Regions from separate parts of the Micromonospora sp. WMMD754 genome, predicted to be linked through region 1. Evidence: predicted binding sites of a transcription regulator. Region 1 holds the regulator's gene; the other holds the start of a gene.
What was found. Region 1 encodes HspR, which represses chaperone genes until heat shock. Its sites were predicted from a motif close to TTGAGTNNNNNNNACTCAA; they were not measured.

Region 1 (3,287 bases):
TGCTCCGCCCAACCGCGTTAACGTGTCGCCCCAGCAGCCAGGGTCCGCGGGTGGCCGGTGCCCCCGCCAGCGCAAGCGGAAGGTCGGCCGGTGAGCGTGCAGGAAGAGACGTTTCACGGCTTCGCCAACCCGGTCGACCCCTCGCCCGCCGAGCTGCGGGCCTGGGCCTACCAGCCCGACTCGGTGCCGCTGAGTTCGATGCCGCCGGACTGGGACCTCCTGGTCGCCGGTGACCACCTGGTGCAGACCCTGTTCGACCTGGCCATGGACCGCTCCTGCCCGGCCCGCCGGTTCGCGCTGCACTGCCTCTACATCTACGCCGCCGACGGCATCCGGACGAACTTCCGGGCCCACCCGAAGCGCCGCGTCCGGAAGCTGGTGGAGCAGGCCGAGCGGGCCGGCGACGACCTGATGCGCAACTGGGCGCACAACAGCCGGGTCCTGCTCGCCCGCCCGGATCTCTTCGTCTACCGCGACTGGTGCGAGGGCGGCCTGGTCCGGGAGAACCGCCGCCTCTGACGGCGAACGGGCCGGGACCCCCCGTGGGTCCCGGCCCGCACGTCGACGGATCGTCAGGTCGACCCGCCCTGCTTCCTGCGCCGCTCGTCGTCCCTCGCCCGGTCCACGCCGTGGTCCGTCTGGTCGGCGAAGCGCCCTTCCTTGACCTTGTCGCTGAAACGACCCTCGGTGACCCGGTCGAATCGCTCCCGGACGTTCTCGGCCACCTTCTCCAGCCGTTCCTCCGCCCGCTCCGCCACCTTCTTCGCCGGTTCCGCCATGGCTCCCCCCGCCAGCCCGGAGTGCGATTTAGGGGCTTTTGCCCTGCTGAGAAGCGTAGTGGACCGCGCCCCTGTCGCACCGCGCTTTCCCCAACCCCGCCGGAGGTCGGCGCGGGAACGGCGAAGGCCGGCGCGCGCCCCGGGCGGGGGCGGCGCCGGCCCTCGTGCGGTCAGCGGTCGGGGGTGCGGCGGGGTCGCCAGACGACGAGCGCGGTCGAGGTGCGGTTGGTGGGCACCAGGTCGCCACGGGGAAAGCCACCGAGCGACTCCAGTTCGGCGATCCGCCGGTACGCGGCGTCCAACTCCGCCTCCAGCCGGGCCACCCTCCGTTGCGCCTCCTCCAGCAGGCGCTCCAGCCCGATGATCCGCTTGACCCCGGCCAGGTTGATCCCGTCGTCCTGGCTGAGCCGCTGCACCTCGCGCAGCAGCACCACGTCCCGGACGCTGTAGCGGCGACCGCCACCGGCCGCCCGGCCCGGCTGGACCAGCCCCAACCGGTCGTACTGGCGCAGTGTCTGGGGGTGCATGCCCGCCATCCGCGCGGCCACCGAAATCATCAGAACCTTGGCCTCGTAGGCCGGGTCACCCGCGCCGACGTACTCCTCCGACATGCCCGCTCACCTCCGCTGCCGCCGTCAACCGAACCGACGTACCCGCGCGTCCAGATGTTCCCGCGCGGCGGGCGGGGTCTGCTCCGCGAAGGTCTCCAAGGCCGCCCGCGCCTCGTCCGACACCTTCGCCGGGACCACCACGTCGAGCGTGACCAGCAGGTCACCGGCGCGGCCGTCCTTGCGTACGACGCCCTTGCCACGGGCGCGCAGCACCCGTCCGCTGGGCGTACCCGGCGGCACCCGCAGGGTCACCGTGCCGTCCAGGGTCGGCACCCGCAGATCGGTGCCGAACACCGCCTCGGCGTACGTGATCGGGACGTTCAGGGTGAGATCGTCCCCGGTACGCCCGAACAGCTCGTCCGGGCGGACTTTAACGTGCACGAACAGGTCGCCCGCCGGACCGCCCCGCTCACCCGGCTCGCCCCGGCCGGCCAGCCGGATCCGCTGCCCGTCGGCCACCCCGGCCGGGAAGCGCACGTTCAGCGTGCGGGTCTTGGTGACCCCGCCGGTGCCGTGGCACTCCGGGCACTTCTCCTCGACGATCGTGCCCACGCCCTGGCAGTTGCGGCACGGCTCGGAGAAGCTGAACGACCCCTGGTTGCGGGTGGTCACGCCGGCGCCGTGGCAGACCGGGCACGCCACCGGCTGGGTGCCGGGCTTCGCGCCGTTGCCGTGACACGTGTCGCAGACGCCCGGCGCGCGCAACGTCAGCGGCAGGGTGACGCCGCGGACCGCGTCGGAGAAGTCCAGCGCCACCTCGGCCTCGACGTCCCGACCCCGGGCCGGACCGCGCGGACGCGCCGCACCGCCGCCACCGCCGCCGCCGCCGGAGAAGATCGTGCTGAACAGGTCGGTGAAGCCACCGCCGCCGAAGCGGGTGTCGCCGCCGCCACCGCCGAACAGGTCGGAGACGTCGAACGGCGCGCCGCCCGGCTGGCCCGCACCGCGGGCGTTGCGCCGGAAGGCGCCCGAGCCGAACAGCGACCGCATCTCGTCGTACTCGCGCCGCTTCTTCTCGTCGCCGAGCACCGCGTACGCCTCGGAGACGGTCTTGAACCGCTCCTCGGCCCTGGGGTCACCGGGGTTGTGGTCCGGGTGCGACTCCCGGGCCAACTTCCGGTACGACTTCTTGATCTCGTCCGAGGAGGCGGACTTGTCCACGCCCAACGCGGCGTAGTAGTCCTTCTCGATCCAGTCCTTGGAACTCACCGGTCCACCCCCTTCCACGGGTCCGATCCCGGTCGTCCCGCCCGCCCGACAGGGGCGGACGGGACGTCACGGGTGGGCACTACTCCGGGTCCGCGACCGCGACCAGAGCCGGCCGCAGCAGGCGCTCGCCGAGCTGGTAGCCCCGGCGCATGACCTGCACGCAGGTCGGCTCGGTGACGTCGGCGGAGGTCTGGTGCGCCACCGCCTCGTGCCGGGTCGGGTCGAACGGGTCGCCCTGCTCGCCGAACGCGGTCAGGCCGAACTTGCCGAGCGCGGCGGTGAGCTGATCGGCCACACTGCCGAACGGTCCCACCAGGTCGCCGTGCTCGCGGGCCCGGTCCAGGTCGTCCAGGATCGGCAGCAGCGCGGTGAGCACCGTGCCGGTGGCCTGCTCCTGGACCAGGCTGCGGTCCCGGTCGACCCGCTTGCGGTAGTTGGCGTACTCCGCCGAGACCCGCTGGAGGTCGCGGGTGCGCTCCTCCAGGTCCCCGCGGAGGGCCTCCAGCTCGGCGCCGAGCGGCGCCGCCTTGCCGGTCTCCCCGCTCGGCTCGGCCGGTGAGTCGACCACCGGCGGGCCGGAGACCTCGGCCTCGCCGCCGATCTCGTCGACCACGACCTCGGCCTCCTCGACCAGCCCCTCGGCGGGCGCGTCGGCGGCCGCGTCGGCCGCCGAGGCGTCGTTCGCCGG
Region 2 (3,287 bases), 3.2 Mb from region 1:
AACGCCCAGAACGGCGGCGGCCAGAACGGCGGCGGTCAGAACGGCGGGGGTCAGAACGGCGGCGACAACGGCGGTCAGAACGGTGGCCAGAACGGCGGGAACAACAACGGCGGCCAGAACGGCGGCCAGAACGGTGGCAACAACAACGGCGGCAACAACGGCGGCAACAACGGCCTGGAGGTGCTCGCCAAGGACTGCAGCGGCAGCCAGCTGGAGGCGCACAACGGTTTCCAGAACGGCAACCGGTGCGTGAGCACCGCATTCGGTGAGGTCGGCGCCGCGGCGAACAACCCCTCGCTGCTCATCACCCAGTTCCCGAACCAGGTGCAGCGCAACCAGCCGTTCACGCTCCGGGTCACCACGAAGAACCTGGTGCGGGACCGCTTCCTCGCCGCCGGTCAGGGTGGCTACTACCTGGAGAGCTCGCTGCTCAACGGCCAGGGTCTGGTGCGCGGCCACTTCCACACCGCCTGTCGGATGCTCGGCAGCACCCGGCAGCCCCCGAACCCGCAGGACGTGCCCGCGTTCTTCGTCGCGACCGAGGACGGCCGGGGCGGATCCCAGCCGGACGACGTGCTGATCCAGATCCCGGGCCTGCCGGAGTCCGGCCTGGCGCAGTGCTCGGTCTGGGCCGGTGACGGCTCGCACCGCATCCCGATGATGGAGCGGGCCAACCAGACCCCCGCCATCGACGTGGTGCGCATCCAGGTCAACTGACCCGATCCACCGACGGCCGGAGCCGCCCGGGACCCCTCCCGGGCGGCTCCGGCCGTCGGTGCGTCCGAGTCGTCGATCAAGGAGTTGGCGTCCCGGCCCGCGCCGACTCCCGACGCGAACTCCTTGATCAACGGAGGGGGGCGGGTGGGCGGGAAAATTGGTGCCGGTGGGATCGGGGGGCGTGAAAATTGTCGACCTGGAAAAAGTCGACGGGGCCACGCCGATTTCTCAGCGTGACCCCGGGATGCCCGACGGTGAACCGGGAGGGTTCAGCGGTTCTTGTAGGCCTCGACGACCGAGACCGGGATGCGACCCCGCTCGGAAATCTCGTAGCCGTTCTTGGTGGCCCATTCGCGGATGGCGCGGTTCTGCTCGCGGTCCATTCCCGAGGTGCTCGGCCGTGTCGCGCGCCGGACCGCCCGGCCGGCGTCCGCCGGGCCGCGACCGATCCGCCTGCCAGCGCTGATGTACGGGTCCAGCGCCTTACGCAGGACACCGGCGTTCTCGTCGGAGACGTCGATCGTGTAGGCCACGCCGTCCAGGCTGAACTCGACGGTCCGATCGGCCTTTCCGCCGTCGAGGTCGTCGGTCAGAACGGTGATTACTTTCCTTGCCATCGCCATTACTCCCTGTGTCGGGCGGGGTGTGGCTAAGAGTTTGACCTACCAAGCGGTAATTTCGCAACAATACCCGACTCCTTCCATTCGGCGGGTCGCGTAAACGGCGGCGCGGCAAATGGGTCGACAGGCGGGAGGGGCGGCGCGGGGGGCGTGGGCGTGGCGTGGGTCACAAGCCGGAACAAGGGGCACGGTTTGTTACTTGAGCCAGACACGCTCAACTAACGTGATGGCAGGTGTTCGATGGCAACTCTTCCGGTACTTCCCCTGACCGACGCCGTCCTGCTGCCCGGGATGGTCGTCCCGGTGACCCTCGACCCGACCACCCAGGCCGCGGTCGACGCGGCCCGGGCCACCGGCGACAGGCAACTCCTGGCCGTGCCCCGCATCGACGGCGAGTACGGCTCCGTCGGCGTGGTCGCCACCATCGAGAAGGTCGGCCGGCTGCCCGACGGTGAGCCGGCCGCCGTGGTGCGCGGTCTCGCCCGTGCCCGCATCGGCTCCGGCGTACCCGGCCCCGGCGCGGCCCTCTGGGTCGAGGCGACCGCCCTCGACGAGCCCGCCCCCGCCGGCCGGGCCCGGGAACTGGCCCGCGAGTACCGGGCGCTGATGACCTCGGTGCTCCAGCAACGCGGCGCCTGGCAGGTCATCGACGCCATGGAGCGGATGACCGACCTCTCCGAGCTGGCCGACTCGGCCGGCTACGCGCCCTGGCTCAGCCTGGCGCAGAAGACCGAGCTGCTCGCCGCGCCGGACGTCACCGCCCGCCTCGAGCTGCTGGTCGGCTGGGTGAAGGAGCACCTGGCCGAGCAGGAGGTCACCGAGCAGATCACCAGCGACGTCCGCGAAGGGCTGGAGAAGTCCCAGCGCGAGTTCCTGCTCCGCCAGCAGCTCGCCGCGATCCGCAAGGAACTGGGCGAGGACGAGCCGGACGGCTCCGCCGACTACCGCTCCCGGGTCGAGTCCGCGGACCTGCCCGAGAAGGTGCGCGAGGCGGCGCTGCGCGAGGTCGGCAAGCTGGAGCGGGCCAGCGACGCCTCACCGGAGGCGGGCTGGATCCGTACCTGGCTCGACACCGTCCTCGAGATGCCGTGGAACACGCGTACCGAGGACAACACCGACCTGGCCGCGGCGCGGGCGGTGCTCGACGCCGACCACGCCGGGCTGACCGACGTGAAGGACCGCATCCTGGAGTACCTCGCGGTGCGCAACCGCCGCGCGGAGCGCAACCTCGGCGTGGTCGGCGGTCGCGGCTCCGGCGCGGTGCTCGCCCTCGCCGGCCCGCCCGGCGTCGGCAAGACCAGCCTCGGCGAGTCGGTCGCGCGGGCGCTCGGGCGTACCTTCGTCCGGGTCTCGCTCGGCGGCGTCCGCGACGAGGCGGAGATCCGGGGCCACCGGCGCACCTACGTCGGCGCGCTGCCCGGCCGGATCGTGCGGGCCCTGCGGGAGGCCGGCTCGATGAACCCGGTAGTGCTGCTCGACGAGGTCGACAAGCTCGGCGTGGGCTACTCCGGCGACCCGGCGGCGGCCCTGCTGGAGGTGCTCGACCCGGCGCAGAACCACACCTTCCGCGACCACTACCTCGAGGTCGACCTCGACCTGTCCGACGTGTTGTTCCTGGCCACCGCCAACGTGGTGGAGTCGATCCCCGGCCCGCTGCTGGACCGGATGGAGCTGGTCGGCCTGGACGGTTACACCGAGGACGAGAAGGTGGCGATCGCGCGGGACCACCTGCTGCCCCGGCAGCGGGAGCGGGCCGGGCTCACCGCCGAGGAGGTGACCGTCGCCGACGAGGCGCTGGCGCTGATCGCGGGTGAGTACACCCGGGAGGCCGGGGTCCGGCAGCTCGAACGGGCGCTCGCCAAGATCCTGCGCAAGGTGACCGTGGCGTTGGCGTCCGACCCGGCGCCGGTCCGGGTCGACACCGGCAACCTGGCCCGCTACCTGGGCCGG

Region 2: lon (endopeptidase La) is a predicted target of HspR. The motif match lies at 1,537-1,555, and genes of this name have one in related genera.

The regions. Positions count from the first base shown of each region.
Region 1 covers NZ_CP186058.1:2,150,748-2,154,034, reverse strand. Annotated here, with positions in the region: gene ACN27B_RS10385 (hypothetical protein) at 91-519, shown strand; gene ACN27B_RS10380 (hypothetical protein) at 573-779, opposite strand; gene ACN27B_RS10375 (heat shock protein transcriptional repressor HspR) at 950-1,390, opposite strand; gene dnaJ (molecular chaperone DnaJ) at 1,415-2,599, opposite strand; gene grpE (nucleotide exchange factor GrpE) at 2,679-3,287, opposite strand, start outside.
Region 2 covers NZ_CP186058.1:5,646,950-5,650,236, reverse strand. Annotated here, with positions in the region: gene ACN27B_RS26555 (hypothetical protein) at 1-717, shown strand, start outside; gene ACN27B_RS26550 (histone-like nucleoid-structuring protein Lsr2) at 987-1,334, opposite strand; gene lon (endopeptidase La) at 1,578-3,287, shown strand, end outside.